Regions from separate parts of the Streptomyces sp. NPDC102467 genome, predicted to be linked through region 3. Evidence: predicted binding sites of a transcription regulator. Region 3 holds the regulator's gene; each other region holds the start of a gene.

Region 1 (5,439 bases), on a different contig from region 3:
AGCCGAACCTGAACCCCGGCTGGACCAAGCTCGTCAAGGCCGACAACCTCGCCCGTGAACTCGGCGTCGAGCAGGGCAAGTTGTTCGTCAAGGACGACTCCGGCAACCCCACGCACTCCTTCAAGGACCGCGTCGTCGCGCAGGCCATCGAGGCCGCGCGCGCCTTCGGTTTCACGACCCTCTCGTGCTCCTCCACCGGCAACCTGGCCGGCGCCGTGGGCGCCGCGGCCGCCCGCGCCGGCTTCCGCTCCTGCGTGTTCATCCCGCACGACCTGGAACAGGGCAAGGTCGTCATGGCCAGCGTCTACGGCGGTGACCTCGTCGCCATCGAGGGCAACTACGACGACGTCAACCGCTTCTGCTCCGAGCTCATCGGTGACCCGCTGGGCGAGGGCTGGGGCTTCGTCAACGTGAACCTGCGCCCGTACTACGGTGAAGGCTCCAAGACCCTCGCGTACGAGATCTGCGAGCAGCTCGGCTGGCAGCTTCCCGACCAGCTGGTCATCCCGATCGCGTCCGGTTCGCAGTTCACGAAGATCGACAAGGGGCTGCAGGAGCTGATCAAGCTCGGGCTCGTCGAGGACAAGCCGTACAAGCTGTTCGGCGCCCAGGCCGAGGGCTGCTCGCCGGTCTCGGTGGCGTACAAGGCAGGCACGGACGTCGTCCGTCCGCAGAAGCCGGACACCATCGCCAAGTCGCTCGCCATCGGCAACCCGGCCGACGGTCCGTACGTCCTCGACATCGCGCGCCGCACCGGCGGAGCCGTGGAGGACGTCGACGACGAGCAGGTCGTCGACGCGATCAAGCTGCTCGCGCAGACCGAGGGCATCTTCGCGGAGACGGCGGGCGGGGTGACGGTCGGCGTCACCAAGAAGCTCATCGAGGCCGGTCTCATCGACCCGTCCCTGACGACGGTCGTCCTGAACACCGGTGACGGTCTGAAGACGCTCGACGCCGTCGCGGAGTCCTCGCAGGCCACGGCGACGATCCGGCCCAGCCTCGAGGCGTTCCGCGCCGCGGGCCTCGACCACTGAACCCGAGCCCACCGAACCTGTAGCACCGGGAGTCACCCACCATGAGCGTCAACGTCCGGATTCCTACCATTCTCCGTACCTACACCGGCGGGCAGGCCGAGGTCGCCGCCGAAGGGGCCACGCTCGGCGATGTCATCGCCGACCTGGAGAAGAACCACACCGGGATCGCCGCCCGCGTCCTCGACGACCAGGGCAAGCTGCGCCGCTTCGTCAACGTCTACGTCAACGACGACGACGTCCGCTTCGAGCAGGGCCTCGGCACGGCGACGCCGGACGGCGCCGGCGTGTCGATCATTCCCGCCGTCGCCGGCGGCTGATCTTTCCCCTGCTCTACGTTCCCCTGCTCTACGTTCCCCTGCTCTACGTTCCACGCAGAGTTACTTGAATTGCCCCCTCCGCCCGAGAAGCGGAGGGGGCAATTCTGCTTGGTTGAGCGCGGTACAGTTGGGGAAGCTGCTTCGTTCCCCCGTGTGGTGCATGACGGGTGCATATGAATTCTCGCTCTCGACGCGACAAGAAGCAGCCAAAGTGCCCAGCCCATTCGGGCCTTTTATGGCATTTACGCGGCCCGACTTGCCCTGGGATCCGGTGAGTTGGCCCGGTTTCCCCGATCATGTGTGCCCAGAATTCTCGTCCGATTGACCTGTTGCAGAGGGCAGTTGGGCAGATACATTCAGCCGCGGTCGACGCGTTCCGGCGCACACCCCCACCCATTGGGGAGGGTGAGGTCTGACCCGGATCCGCGAAGTGCGGGTCTGTGCAAGGGCCAGTAATAGGGGAGTTAGGCATGGCTCAGGGCACCGTCAAGTGGTTCAACGCGGAGAAGGGGTACGGCTTCATCGCGGTCGACGGTGGTGCGGATGTATTCGTCCACTACAGCGCGATTCAGATGGACGGCTACCGCACCCTCGAAGAGGGTCAGCGAGTTGAATTCGAGATCTCGCAGGGCCAGAAGGGGCCGCAGGCCGACATGGTCCGCCTGGCCGCCGCCGGCTGAAGCGCGTCGCGACTGACTGCAGGCTTCGTATGAAGCGAAGGGTCCGCGTCCCCGACAGGGGGTGCGGGCCCTTCGTGCTGCGCACCCGGCGGGGCGGGGACCCTCCGTGCTGCGCGCGCCCCTCAAGGATCTGTGGTAGCCGCTTGCACTCGCATGGGTCGAGTGCTAATCATTGGGCTTAGCACTCTCCCAGTGAGAGTGACAGAACTTGGATCGGGTCGGTGAGGTCCAGGGGCCGGGTGGGGCAAGGAACCACAAGGCTCAGGGACCGTCCGTCGCGGGCACCAGCACGGTCCGTTTGCTTGCATTTCCACCCCGTCCGGGAGGACCACTTCACATGGCCAAGATCATCGCGTTCGACGAGGAGGCACGGCGCGGCCTCGAGCGCGGCATGAACCAGCTCGCCGACGCCGTCAAGGTGACCCTGGGCCCCAAGGGTCGCAACGTCGTCCTCGAGAAGAAGTGGGGTGCCCCCACGATCACCAACGATGGTGTGTCCATCGCCAAGGAGATCGAGCTCGAGGACCCGTACGAGAAGATCGGCGCCGAGCTGGTCAAGGAGGTCGCGAAGAAGACGGACGACGTCGCCGGTGACGGCACGACGACCGCGACCGTCCTGGCCCAGGCCCTCGTTCGCGAAGGCCTTCGCAACGTGGCCGCCGGTGCCAACCCCATGGCCCTCAAGCGTGGCATCGAGAAGGCCGTCGAGGCCGTCTCCGCCGCCCTGCTCGAGCAGGCCAAGGACGTGGAGACCAAGGAGCAGATCGCTTCGACGGCCTCCATCTCCGCCGCCGACACCCAGATCGGCGAGCTCATCGCCGAGGCCATGGACAAGGTCGGCAAGGAAGGCGTCATCACCGTCGAGGAGTCCCAGACCTTCGGTCTGGAGCTCGAGCTCACCGAGGGTATGCGCTTCGACAAGGGCTACATCTCGGCGTACTTCGCCACCGACATGGAGCGCATGGAGTCGTCGCTCGACGACCCGTACATCCTGATCGTCAACTCGAAGATCGGCAACGTGAAGGACCTCCTTCCGCTGCTCGAGAAGGTCATGCAGTCCGGCAAGCCGCTGCTGATCATCGCCGAGGACGTCGAGGGCGAGGCCCTGTCGACCCTGGTCGTCAACAAGATCCGTGGCACCTTCAAGTCCGTCGCCGTCAAGGCGCCCGGCTTCGGTGACCGCCGCAAGGCCATGCTCGGCGACATCGCCATCCTCACCGGTGGCACCGTCATCTCCGAAGAGGTCGGCCTCAAGCTGGAGAACGCCGGTCTCGACCTGCTCGGCCGCGCCCGCAAGGTCGTCATCACCAAGGACGAGACGACGATCGTCGACGGCTCCGGTGAGAGCGACCAGGTCCAGGGTCGCGTCAACCAGATCCGTGCCGAGATCGAGAACTCGGACAGCGACTACGACCGCGAGAAGCTGCAGGAGCGCCTGGCGAAGCTGGCCGGCGGCGTTGCGGTCATCAAGGCCGGTGCCGCGACCGAGGTCGAGCTCAAGGAGCGCAAGCACCGCATCGAGGACGCCGTTCGCAACGCGAAGGCGGCCGTCGAAGAGGGCATCGTCGCCGGTGGTGGCGTGGCTCTCCTCCAGGCCTCCGCGGTCTTCGAGAAGCTGGAGCTCACGGGTGACGAGGCGACCGGCGCCAACGCCGTGAAGCTCGCCCTGGAAGCCCCGCTCAAGCAGATCGCCGTCAACGGTGGTCTCGAGGGTGGCGTCGTCGTGGAGAAGGTTCGGAACCTGGCCGTCGGCCACGGTCTGAACGCCGCCACGGGTGAGTACGTCGACATGATCGCCGAGGGCATCCTCGACCCGGCGAAGGTGACGCGCTCTGCTCTGCAGAACGCCGCCTCCATCGCCGCGCTGTTCCTCACCACCGAGGCCGTCATCGCCGACAAGCCGGAGAAGGCCGCTGCCGGCGGCGCTCCGGGCGGCATGCCGGGCGGTGACATGGACTTCTGATCCCGGTCACCGACCTGGTTCAGCTCGTCTGTTCGTACCGAGGGCGGCACTTCCTCTTCTGGAGGGGGTGCCGCCCTCGGGCGTTTCCCGGCCGCGCGCCGTTCGAAAATTTCTGCCCCTGAGTGTCAACCGGTTCGGGGCCGCCAGGTCTAAAGATCACGACAGCACGACGGCCGGGAGCACGGGGAGCACGGGAGTGACCGCTGAGGAGTTCGAGGAGTTCTACGCCCATGCGGTCGGGCGGCTCACCGGGCAGCTGTACGTGATGCTCGGCGACCGGCAGGAGGCGCAGGACGTCGTGCAGGAGGCGTTCGTGAAGGCGTGGAGCCGGCGCGGGCGGCTCGACCGGGAAGCCGCGCCCGAAGCATGGATACGGACCGTGGCCTGGCGGCTCGCGCTGCGGCGCCACCGAGGGCTGCGGCGCAGCGAGCAGGCCTGGCTGCGGCACGGCGGAGCACCCTCCGTGGGCGCGCCCGAGCCCGGATCCGTCGCGCTCGTCGAAGCGCTGAGAGGGCTCTCCGCCCAGCAGCGCAGGGTCGTCGCCCTGCACTACATCTGCGATCTCTCCGTCGAGCAGGTGGCGGGCGAGACCGGGCTCTCCACCGGCACCGTGAAGACGCATCTGTCCCGGGGCCGGGCCGCGCTGGCCGGCCGTATGCAGGACCCTCGCGCGCAGGAGGCGCACCGTGACTGAAGCCCGCGACGAGCCCGGCCTTGCCGAGGCGCTCAAGGAACTGGCCGCGTCCGGGCAGCGGGGGTCCGTGCCCCGGCCCGGGGTGGTGATCCGGGCCCGCGGCGACCGGCTGCGGCGCCGCCGGTTCACCGTCGCCGCGGCCGCCGCGGTCGTGCTGTGCGCCGGTACCGGTGGCACCGTGGCCGCCGGGCTCATGGCGGACGGGCCGCGCACGGTCCGGCCCGCCGACACCGGGGAGCCGACGCCGGCGCCGTCGTCCGGCCCGCCGTCCACGCCGCCCGCCACTCCGACGTCGTCCGCCACCTCTACGTCCTCCACCTCTACGTCCTCGGACTCGCCGTCGGTGCCGGGGTCGGTGCGGACGACGCCGCCGCCGACCAGGCAAGGGACGAGCCCGCCCTCCGGTACGCCGACGGACGCGCCCACGTCCGCGCCCTAGGTGTATTGACCCGCGTCAACAACCCTGCGGGTCAATACACCTAGCCCCTCACCGCCCCTGAACCGCCGGCCGCGCACGCGTGACGCGCCGCCGGGCGGTCCCGCACGGCCCGAAACGGAGTTCGCGTATGCCCGCAGCCCTTCTGGACATACCCCCAGCACCACCCGTACGACAGCAACTACCCGCCGCACAAAGGCCGTTGCGCCGGCTGACCCCCCTCGACCGGACGGTGCTGCGGACCTACGTCCTCACCCGGGCCGGGCTCCTCGTGACGGCGTACTGCGTGGCCCGGCTCTTCCCCGTCGGCGGCCC
Region 2 (5,439 bases), on a different contig from region 3:
GCCTGCCAGGACACCATCCGCTCCGCCCTCGACCGCGGCACCCGGCGCCTGACCGCCGGCCCCCCTCACGCCTTCGACCTGGGCCTCCAACTGGCCCTGCTCGCCGTCGCCCTGCACCGCGTCGACGAACCCGCGGCCGCCGACGCGATGCGCCGCCTCGCCGCCGCGGACCCGGGTGACCGGGCCCGCCGCGAACTGGCCGACGCCACGGGCAGCTCGCTGTGGCTGATGTGAGCGTGCCGGTCGCCGGCGACCGCTGATCCGGAACGCACCGAGGCCCGGCCCCCGCGACGGGGACCGGGCCTCAGATGTGTGCGTCGGGTCAGTGCGAGTGACCGTGGCCGTGACCGGCCTCGGGCTCTTCCTCGGCCGGCTTCTCGACGACCAGGGTCTCGGTCGTCAGGAGCAGGGAGGCGATCGACGCGGCGTTCTCCAGGGCGGAGCGCGTGACCTTGACCGGGTCGATGACGCCGGCCTTGACCAGGTCGCCGTACTCGCCGGTCGCGGCGTTGTAGCCGGAGCCCTTCTCGAGCTCGGCGACCTTGGAGACGATCACGTAGCCCTCGAGGCCCGCGTTCTCGGCGATCCAGCGCAGCGGCTCGACGGCGGCGCGGCGGACGACCGCGACACCGGTGGCCTCGTCGCCGGTCTTGTCGAGGTTGCCCTCGAGGACCTTGACGGCGTGGACGAGCGCGGAGCCACCACCGGAGACGATGCCTTCCTCGACCGCGGCGCGGGTCGCGGAGATGGCGTCCTCCAGACGGTGCTTCTTCTCCTTGAGCTCGACCTCGGTCGCGGCACCGACCTTGATCACGCAGACGCCGCCGGCGAGCTTCGCGAGGCGCTCCTGGAGCTTCTCGCGGTCCCAGTCGGAGTCCGTGTTCTCGATCTCGGCCTTGATCTGGTTGACGCGGCCGACGACCTCGTCGTGGTTGCCGCCACCGTCGACGACCGTGGTGTCGTCCTTGGTGATGGTCACGCGGCGTGCGGTGCCGAGCACGTCCAGGCCGACCTGGTCGAGCTTGAGGCCGACCTCTTCGGCGATGACCGTGGCACCGGTGAGGGTGGCCAGGTCCTGCAGCATCGCCTTGCGGCGGTCACCGAAGCCGGGGGCCTTGACGGCCACGGCGTTGAACGTGCCGCGGATCTTGTTCACGACCAGGGTCGACAGGGCCTCGCCCTCGACGTCCTCGGCGATGATGAGGAGGGGCTTCGAGCCGCCGGCCTGGATGACCTTCTCCAGGAGCGGGAGCAGGTCCTGGATGGACCCGATCTTGCCCTGGTGGATCAGGATGTACGGGTCGTCGAGGACGGCCTCCATACGCTCCTGGTCGGTGACGAAGTACGGGGACAGGTAGCCCTTGTCGAAGGCCATGCCCTCGGTGAAGTCGAGCTCCAGGCCGAAGGTGTTGGACTCCTCGACGGTGATGACACCGTCCTTGCCGACCTTGTCCATCGCCTCGGCGATGAGCTCGCCGACCTGGCTGTCCTGGGCGGACAGACCGGCGACGGCCGCGATGTCGGCCTTGTCGTCGATCGGCCGTGCGGTGGCGAGGAGCTCCTCGGACACTGCCTTGACGGCGGCGTCGATGCCCTTCTTCAGGGCGGCCGGGGAGGCACCCGCGGCAACGTTGCGCAGGCCTTCCTTGACCAGGGCCTGGGCCAGCACGGTGGCGGTGGTGGTGCCGTCACCCGCGATGTCGTTGGTCTTGGTCGCCACCTCCTTCACCAGCTGCGCGCCCAGGTTCTCGTACGGGTCGTCGATCTCGACCTCGCGGGCGATGGTGACACCGTCGTTGGTGATGGTGGGGGCGCCGAACTTCTTGTCGATGACGACGTTGCGGCCGCGGGGGCCGATCGTCACCTTGACCGTGTCGGCAAGCTTGTTGACGCCGCGCTCGAGGGCGCGACGGGCGTCCTCGTCGAACTTCAGGATCTTCGCCATGGGAGCGATTCAGCCCTCTCGGAAAACTAGGGGTGAAGCTGGTGAACGAACCGCGCCCCCGACCCCGGCTTCTTACGGTCGCGGGTGCCAGGGGCGCTGTTCAATGCAAAGGTGCTTCTCGGCTTGCTTACTTCTCGACGATCGCGAGAACGTCGCGGGCCGAGAGGACGAGGTACTCCTCGCCGTTGTACTTGACCTCGGTGCCGCCGTACTTGCTGTACAGCACGACGTCACCGGTCTTCACGTCGAGCGGAAGGCGCTCACCGTTCTCGAAGCGGCCCGGGCCCACGGCGAGGACGACGCCCTCCTGGGGCTTCTCCTTCGCGGTGTCCGGAATGACCAGGCCAGAGGCCGTGGTCTGCTCGGCGTCGAGCGGCTGGACCACAATGCGGTCCTCGAGCGGCTTGATGGCAACCTTGGAGCTGGCGGTCGTCACGATCCGGTCTCCCCCTTCGGAGATCTACGGGGTTAACAGTCTGGGGTGGCGACCAGGTGGATCCGTCGTCGCGGGTGCCGGACCTGCCCGTCGCTGTTGGCACTCTCCAGTGGTGAGTGCCAGGGCCGAGACTATGACCGCGATTAGCACTCGGTCAAGCGGAGTGCCAATCGACTCCGTCGCGGCGGAGGTTTTCGGGCGGCCCGCGCCCGGCGCGGCCGCTCGCCACGGGAGCTCGGATCCCTGGCCGGGAAACCCCCCTCGGCCGTGGTGGCCTTCGGCGCGTCGGCGACCCACGCCGCTCAGAGATAGTCCTCCAGGCGCCCCACCGTGAAGCCCTGTTCCTGGATACGGCGCAGTGTTCGCGCGGTCGTCTCGGTCGGGCTCGTTTCCTTCCGGAAGCCGGTCAGGATGATGTCGCCGGGGCGGAGGGCGTCGTTCTGTGTCGAGGCGCGTCCGAGAACGATCGCGTCGATGCCGCACGCGCCCGCCGCGCGCAGGGTGTCCGCGTCGTAGGTGCCGTGGGGCGGGCGGAGCAGCCGCGGTGCCGTGCCGAAGCGGGCCTTGAGGTGGTCCTGCTGGCCGCAGATCTCGGCGTGCTGCTCCACATAGCCGAGGCCGGGCAGGAACGGGTGCGTGAGGGTGCGGTTCTCGATGCCGGCGCCGAGCGCGCGGAGCCTGCCGAAGTGGTCGTGGCCGGGGGCCCCGACGGGGTGCGTGAGGAACATCGAGATCGGCAGGCGCAGATCGCGGACCATGTCGACGAAGCGGGCGTCGTCCCCCGCGCCATGGTCGTACGTGTCGCGGTACGTGTCGTCGTACGTGAGGAAGACGACCTTCTCCCTGGTGGGGACGTGGTCGACGACCGGGGGGACCGCGCCCGGGGCGCGGGGTGGGAGCACCCGGTGGGCAGGGGGTGCCGGGGCCAAGGGAGCCGCGAGGCCCCAGCGGCGGTGGGCGCCGGGAGCCGGGGCCCCGGCCGCCGTGCCCGTGCCGGTCCGCGGGTGGTGGCGGACCTTCTGCGCGGCCTTCCTGCCCATGCGCTCGATCGGGTCGACGGACTGCGCGCACCCGGAGAGCAGCACGGCGGCGAGGGCGCAGGCGACCGCGCGCCGCGCCCCCGCCGCCCTGACGGCCGCCCCCGCCAGGGGAGTTGTCACAGGTAGTCCTCAAGGCGGGCCACCGCGTACCCCTTGCCGGTGACGTACTTCATGAACGTGCGGATCATGTCGGGCATCGTGCCGTTCCAGTCCTTACGGCCCCGGAAATGCGTGAGGATGATGTCGCCCGGGTGGATGTCCCGGTCCCACTCGCGGTAGTCCATACGGTCCACGAACGCCTCGGCGTTCCAGATCGGCGCGTACTTGATGCCGCAGGCCTTGGCCGCCTTCAGGGTGTCCTGGTTGTAGTCGCCGAACGGCGGCCGGAAGAGCGTGGGCCGCTTGCCGTACTTCTTCTCGATGACGTCCTGCATGCCGCAGATCTCGTGCTTCTGCCGCGCGTAGGACAGGCCCGGCAGGTAAGGGTGGCGCAGCGTGTGGTTGTTGAGGGTGATGCCCAGGTTCTGCGCCTTCTTGAAGTAGCCGTACCCGGGCTTGACCTCGGCGTCGGTCAGGAAGGCCGTGTACGGGATCTTCAGGTCGCTCATCATCTTCAGGAACCGCGGGTCCTTGTCGGCCCCGTCGTCGATGGTGAGGAAGACGATTCTGTGCTTGGTGGGGATGGTCGTGAAGACCGGCGGCAGGCCGAGCGCGGCCTGGTCGTCGACCTCGAAGCCCTTGCGCGGCGTGATGACGGGCTTCTTCGCGGGCGGCGCGGGCGCGGCGAGCGGCACCTTCGCCAGGCCCCAGCGCCTGGCGGCGGCGGCCCGGTGCGCCTGTTCGGCCTTGAGCCTGGTGGCGTACGAGTCGAGGGCGCGGGCGGGCGGCGCGTTCAGGGCCTGCTGCCCCGGGGCCGGCTTCACGGCGTCGTCGGATCCTGCGGCGCAGCCGGTGGCGAGCGCGGCGGCGGCGAGGGCGGCGGCCGTGGCGCGGAGCGCGGCCCGCTTCCCGGATCTCGCGCGGGTCGCCTTTGGTGCAGTTTCTTCATTTTGTCGTACTAGTTGCATGGCGCCGGATCCTCGCAGCTCAAGGCCCCGGGCAAGGGCCGACACCGCCGCCGGGCGCGCGGCATCCTCCGACTGGCCCACAATGATCCGGTGAACGACTTCTCCGCCCTGCTCACACCGCCCGGCCAGGCCCTGCTCGACGCCTTGCGCGATCACGACCCGGCGCAGGAGCTCGCGCTCGCCACCCGGCTGCGCCGAGAGCACCCGGCCGAGCTCGTCTCGGCGGCGCTCGCCCAGGCGCGGCTGCGGCAGCGGGCGGTGGCGAAGTTCGGGCCCGAGGACGCGGCCCGCATGTACTTCACGGCGAACGGGGTCGAGCAGGCGACCCGGACGAGCGTCGCCACGTACCGCGCCGAATCCTTCCGGGCGCTCGGTGTCCGGTCCGTCGCCGACCTGTGCTGCGGCATCGGCGGCGACGCGATCGCGCTGGCCCGCGCCGGGATCTCCGTGCTCGCCGTCGACCGGGACCCGGCGACGTGCGCGGTGGCACGGGCCAACGCGACCGCCCTCGGCCTCGGTGACCTGATCGAGGTGCGGGAGGCGGATGTGACGGAGGTGGACACCTCCTCGTACGACGCCGTCTTCGTGGACCCGGCCCGGCGCTCGGACAAGCGCGGCCGGATCTTCGACCCCGAGGCCTACTCCCCTCCGCTGTCCTGGGCCGTCTCCACCGCGCTCACGGCACCGCTCGCCGCCCTGAAGATCGCGCCGGGCATCCCGCACGAGGCGATCCCGGCCGAGGCCGACGCCGAGTGGATCTCCGACGGCGGCGACGTGAAGGAGGCCGTGCTGTGGTTCGGCACGGAGCCCGGCCGGATGCGGGCCGCGCTGCTGCCGGGGCCGCGAGAGCTGGTCGGGCGAGGACTGCCGGACCCCGAAGTGCGCGCTGTCGGGCGGTACTTGTACGAGCCCGACGGCGCCGTCATCCGCGCGCATCTGGTCGCCGAGATG
Region 3 (5,439 bases):
CCGCGAGAACAGACCCTGCTGCCCCGGCTGACTGTGCCCACCCGGGGGACAACCCCCGGCCCCCCTGCCGGACAAACAGCACTCACCGCCCATTGAACGCATCCTTCAACCGCGAGAACAGACCCTGCTGCCCCGGCTGGAACTGCCCCAGGGGGCGCTCCTCGCCGCGCAGCTTGGCGAGTTCGCGCAGCAGGCGCTCCTGTTCGGGCTCCAGCTTCTGCGGTGTCATGACCTCGACGTGCACGAGGAGGTCACCGCGGCCGCCGCCCCGCAGGTGCGTGATGCCACGCCCGTGCAGCGGGACCGACTGGCCGGACTGGGTGCCGGGCCGGATGTCGACCTCCTCCATGCCGTCGAGCGTCTCCAGCGGCACCTTCGTGCCGAGGGCCGCCGCCGTCATCGGGATGGTCACCGTGCAGTGCAGATCGTCGCCGCGCCGCTGGAAGACGGGGTGTGGCAGCTCGTGGATCTCCACGTACAGGTCACCGGCGGGGCCGCCACCGGGGCCGACCTCGCCCTCGCCCGCGAGCTGGATCCGCGTCCCGTTGTCCACACCGGCCGGGATCTTCACCGTCAGCGTGCGCCGCGACCGGATGCGGCCGTCACCGGCGCACTCGGGGCACGGCGTCGGCACGACGGTGCCGAAGCCCTGGCACTGCGGGCACGGCCGGCTCGTCATGACCTGGCCGAGGAAGGAGCGGGTGACCTGCGAGACCTCGCCGCGCCCGCGACACATGTCGCAGGTCTGGGCGGAGGTCCCGGGCGCCGCGCCCTCACCGCTGCAGCTCGTGCAGACGACGGCCGTGTCGACCTGGATGTCCTTGGTGGTCCCGAAGGCCGCCTCGTCCAGCTCGATCTCGAGCCGGATCATGGCGTCCTGGCCGCGGCGCGTACGCGACCGGGGCCCACGCTGCGACGCGGTTCCGAAGAACGCGTCCATGATGTCCGAGAAGTTCCCGAACCCGCCGGCGCCGAAGCCTCCGGCGCCGCCTCCGCCGGCCTGCGACAGGGGGTCGCCCCCGAGGTCGTAGACCTGCTTCTTCTGCGGGTCGGAGAGCACCTCGTAGGCGGCGTTGATCTCCTTGAACCGCTCCTGGGTCTTCGGATCCGGATTCACGTCCGGGTGAAGCTCACGAGCGAGCCTTCGAAAGGCCTTCTTGATTTCGTCCTGGGAAGCGTCGCGGCGCACGCCGAGTACGGCGTAGTAGTCCGTGGCCACTTACGACTCCGCCAGGATCTGTCCGACGTAACGTGCCACTGCGCGTACTGCTCCCATCGTTCCCGGGTAATCCATGCGGGTCGGGCCGACCACGCCGAGCTTGGCCACTGCCTCGCCGCCCGAACCGTAGCCGACCGACACGACGGACGTGGAGTTGAGTCCCTCGTGGGCGTTCTCGTGACCGATCCGTACGGCCATGCCCGAATCACCCACCTCACCAAGCAACTTGAGGAGCACGACCTGCTCCTCGAGTGCCTCCAGCACGGGCCGGATAGTGAGGGGAAAGTCATGTCCGAAGCGGGTGAGATTGGCCGTTCCGCCGATCATCAGCCGCTCCTCGGTCTCCTCGACGAGCGTCTCCAGCAGAGTGGAGAGCACCGTCGTGACCGTGCCGCGGTCCTCCGCCTCGAAGGCCTCCGGCAGGTCCTGCACCAGCTGCGGTACGTCGGCGAACCGGCGGCCCGCGACACGGCTGTTGAGCCGGGCCCGCAGGTCCGCCAGGGACGATTCGCCGAACGGCGCCGGACAGTCGATCATCCGCTGCTCCACACGCCCGGTGTCCGTGATCAGTACGAGCATCAGACGGGCGGGCGCGAGCGCGAGCAGCTCGACATGGCGCACGGTGGACCGGGTCAGGGACGGATACTGGACGACCGCGACCTGCCGCGTCAGCTGCGCGAGCAGCCGCACGGTCCGTCCGACGACGTCGTCGAGGTCGACGGCGCCTTCCAGGAAGTTGTGGATGGCGCGCCGCTCCGGCGCCGTCATCGGCTTCACCGCGGTGAGCTTGTCGACGAAGAGGCGGTACCCCTTGTCGGTGGGGATCCGCCCGGCACTGGTGTGCGGCTGGGCGATGAACCCCTCGTCCTCCAGGGCGGCCATGTCGTTGCGCACGGTCGCCGGGGAGACGCCCAGGCTGTGCCGCTCGGTCAGCGCCTTGGAGCCGACCGGCTCCTCGGTGCCGACGTAGTCCTGGACGATGGCGCGCAGCACTTCGAGCCTGCGTTCACTGAGCATCGGCGCACACCTCCAGCAACTGTCTCTGCGATCTTTGCGTTTTGGCACTCGCTGCGCGTGAGTGCCAATCGTCCCCGGGTCAGTGTACGGCCGGTGGGTACGGGCCCGGCAAGGCCGCTAGCTTCGTCTCTATGCAACACATCGACTGGAAGTCGTCCGGTTGGGAAGAACTGGCGCCGCATGTGGGACGAATCCGGCTGCCCGGCTGGGACTGCACGACGGGGCTCGTCGTCGGCGAGGACGCGGCCCTGCTGATCGACACGGGATCCTCACTCCGTGAAGGCGTCCGGCTGCGCGGTGACGTCCGCCGCCTCCTGGGACCACACGGGAGGGTGACGCACATCGCGCTGACCCATCCGCACTTCGACCATGTGCTCGGCACGGCGGCGTTCGCGGGTGTCGAGGTGTACGGGGCCGTGGGCATCGACACCGTGTTCGCGGGCGGCGCCGAGCAGCTGCGCGCCAGCGCCGTACGCCATGGCCTGGACCCCGACGCGGCGGCCGAGGCGGTCGATCTCCTCGTCACCCCGCGCCATCGGGTCTGCGGCGAGTGGACGCTGGATCTCGGCGGCGGTGTGCGGGTGCTGCTCGCGAACCTCGGCCCGGCGCACAGCGGCCACGACCTGACGGTTCTGGTCCCCGGGGCCCCCGCCCGGCCGGAGATCGTCTTCTGCGGCGACCTGGTGGAGGAGTCGGGCGAACCCCAGACCGGCTCGGACGCGGCCCCGCGGCACTGGCCGGCGGCGCTCGACCGGCTGCTGTCGCTGGGCGGCGAGGACGCCCTTTACGTTCCCGGGCACGGGTCTGTGGTGAATGCGGCGTTTGTCCGCGAGCAGCGCGCCACACTGGCGGCCCGTTACGGCGTGTCGTAGGCCGAGCGGGGGAGCTTCTCTTATCGTCTGCCGAATGCGCCAGTACTCACCCGACCTGACTCCCCCCTGGAAGCGGAACACGACTGTTCCCGAGATCCCGGCCGAGCCGGATCTCGTCGTGGAAGAGGTCGGTACGGGCTTCTGTGGTGCGGTCGTCCGCGTAGAGAAGACGGCGCAGGGGCCGACGGTGACCCTGGAGGACCGCTTCGGCAAGCTCCGCGCGTTCCCGATGGAGCCGCGCGGCTTCCTGCTGGAGGGCAAGGTCGTCACCCTGGTCCGTCCCGCGGCGGGCGGTCCCGTGCGCCCCACGCGCACGGCGTCCGGTTCGGTCGCGGTCCCGGGAGCCCGCGCCCGAGTGGCCCGCGCGGGCCGCATCTACGTGGAGGGCAAGCACGACGCCCAGCTGATCGAGCGGGTCTGGGGCGACGACCTGCGCATCGAGGGCGTGGCGGTGGAGTTCCTGGAGGGCGTCGACGACCTTCCGGCGATCGTGACCGAGTTCGACCCGGGCCCCGACGCGCGCCTGGGCGTCCTGGTCGACCACCTGGTCCCCGGCACGAAGGAGTGGCGCATCGCCCAGTCGGTCACGAGCGCCGACGCGCTGGTGGTCGGCCACCCGTACATCGACATCTGGGAGGCGGTGAAGCCGTCCTCGCTGGGCATCGAGGCCTGGCCCCGGATCCCGCACGGCCAGGACTGGAAGACGGGCGTGTGCCGCGCGCTGGGCTGGCGCGTGGCGAACACGGGCGAGGCCTGGCAGCACATCCTGTCCCGGGTCCGCTCGTACCGCGACCTGGAGCCCGAACTCCTGGGCCGAGTAGAGGAGTTGATCGACTTCGTGACGGCCCCGGAGGCTTGAGCACCGCGGAGGGGGCGCCCCGTAAGGGGCGCGGGACTGTGCCGATCAGCGGCTGCGCCGCGGGGCGCGACCAGCCACGACGGTGGCGCACCCGGCGATGACGCTGAGCCCCGGGGCTCCGCCCCGGCCCCCGCTCCTCAATCGCCGGAGGGGCTTGAGAGGCATCGGCGCGGCGCACTCAGTCGACCAGATCCCGGACAACCCCGTCGGCCAGCAACCGCCCCCGCAAGGTAAGCACCGCCCGCCCCTCCGCAAAGGGCCCACGCTCCAGCAACCCGTCCCCGAGCGCCTTCCGCGCGGCAGCCGCACCATCGGGCTTCAGCAACGACAACGGGCACCCCTCGCGGAGCCTGAGCTCCAGCAGGATCCGCTCGACCCGCCGGTCCTCGTCGGCCAGCACCTCGCGTCCGGCACCGGGCGAGCGCCCCTCCGCCAGCGCGGCGGCATACGCCCCGGGATGCTTGACGTTCCACCACCGCACGCCGCCCACGTGCGAGTGCGCTCCGGGCCCGGCCCCCCACCAGTCGGCCCCGCGCCAGTACAGCTCGTTGTGCAGGCACCGGGCCGCCTCGGACGTCGCCCAGTTCGACACCTCGTACCAGTCGAACCCGGCCGCCGCCATCGCCTCATCGGCGATCAGATACCGGTCCGCGTGCACGTCGTCGTCGGTCATCGGCACCTCGCCCCGCCGGATCCGCCGGGCGAGCTGCGTGCCCTCCTCGACGATCAGCGCGTACGCGGAGATGTGATCGGGGCCCGCCGCGAGGGCCGCGTCCAGTGAGGCCCGCCAGTCGTCGTCGCTCTCGCCCGGCGTGCCGTAGATCAGGTCGAGGTTCACATGCTCGAAGCCGGCCGCCCGCGCCTCGGCGACACAGGCCTCGGGCCGCCCGGGGGTGTGCGTACGGTCGAGCACCTTCAGTACGTGCTGCCGCGCGCTCTGCATGCCGAACGAGACCCGGTTGAAGCCCCCGGCCCGCAGCTCCGCCAGGTAGGCCGGGTCGACCGACTCCGGGTTGGCCTCGGTCGTCACCTCCGCGTCGTCCGCGAGCCCGAACTCGTCCCGGACCGCTTCCAGCATCCGTACGAGGTCGGCGGCGGGCAGCAGCGTCGGCGTACCGCCGCCGACGAACACGGTCCGCACCGGCCGGGGGTCGTCGCCGAGCACCTTGCGCGCGAGCCTGACCTCGTCGATCAGCGTCTCGGCGTAGTTGTCCCGCGAGGCGAGCACGCCGCCGGTGCCGCGCAGCTCGGTCGCCGTGTACGTGTTGAAGTCGCAGTAGCCGCAGCGCGTGGCGCAGTACGGGACGTGCAGGTAGAAGCCGAGGGGCCGGTCGGCGGCGCCGGCGAGCGCGGCGGCGGGCAGGGACCCGTCGTCGGGCACGGGCTCACCATCGGGAAGTGCGGAAGGCATGCCCCCATTGTCCCGCCTCCCGGAACGTCACTGCACACGTCACCGCGCACGTCACTGCGCC

Evidence for each region. Region 3 encodes HrcA, which represses chaperone genes, less so after heat shock. Its sites were predicted from a motif close to TTNGCACTCNGNNNNNCNGAGTGCNAA; they were not measured.
Region 1: the regulator HrcA is predicted to act here: its motif matches at 2,210-2,236, upstream of groL (chaperonin GroEL).
Region 2: the regulator HrcA is predicted to act here: its motif matches at 2,525-2,551, upstream of groES (co-chaperone GroES).

The regions. Positions count from the first base shown of each region.
Region 1 is NZ_JBIWKA010000003.1:56,232-61,670, forward strand. It holds gene thrC (threonine synthase) at 1-1,034, shown strand, start outside; gene ACIREE_RS06130 (MoaD/ThiS family protein) at 1,076-1,351, shown strand; gene ACIREE_RS06135 (cold-shock protein) at 1,822-2,031, shown strand; gene groL (chaperonin GroEL) at 2,369-3,994, shown strand; gene ACIREE_RS06145 (SigE family RNA polymerase sigma factor) at 4,191-4,688, shown strand; gene ACIREE_RS06150 (hypothetical protein) at 4,681-5,127, shown strand; gene ACIREE_RS06155 (hypothetical protein) at 5,255-5,439, shown strand, end outside.
Region 2 is NZ_JBIWKA010000003.1:451,704-457,142, reverse strand. It holds gene ACIREE_RS08130 (hypothetical protein) at 1-234, shown strand, start outside; gene groL (chaperonin GroEL) at 323-1,945, opposite strand; gene groES (co-chaperone GroES) at 2,073-2,381, opposite strand; gene ACIREE_RS08115 (polysaccharide deacetylase family protein) at 2,684-3,541, opposite strand; gene ACIREE_RS08110 (polysaccharide deacetylase family protein) at 3,538-4,488, opposite strand; gene ACIREE_RS08105 (methyltransferase domain-containing protein) at 4,579-5,439, shown strand, end outside.
Region 3 is NZ_JBIWKA010000021.1:77,748-83,186, forward strand. It holds gene dnaJ (molecular chaperone DnaJ) at 83-1,219, opposite strand; gene hrcA (heat-inducible transcriptional repressor HrcA) at 1,220-2,236, opposite strand; gene ACIREE_RS35835 (MBL fold metallo-hydrolase) at 2,368-3,108, shown strand; gene ACIREE_RS35840 (DUF3097 domain-containing protein) at 3,143-3,967, shown strand; gene hemW (radical SAM family heme chaperone HemW) at 4,146-5,378, opposite strand; gene ACIREE_RS35850 (SpoIIE family protein phosphatase) at 5,430-5,439, opposite strand, start outside.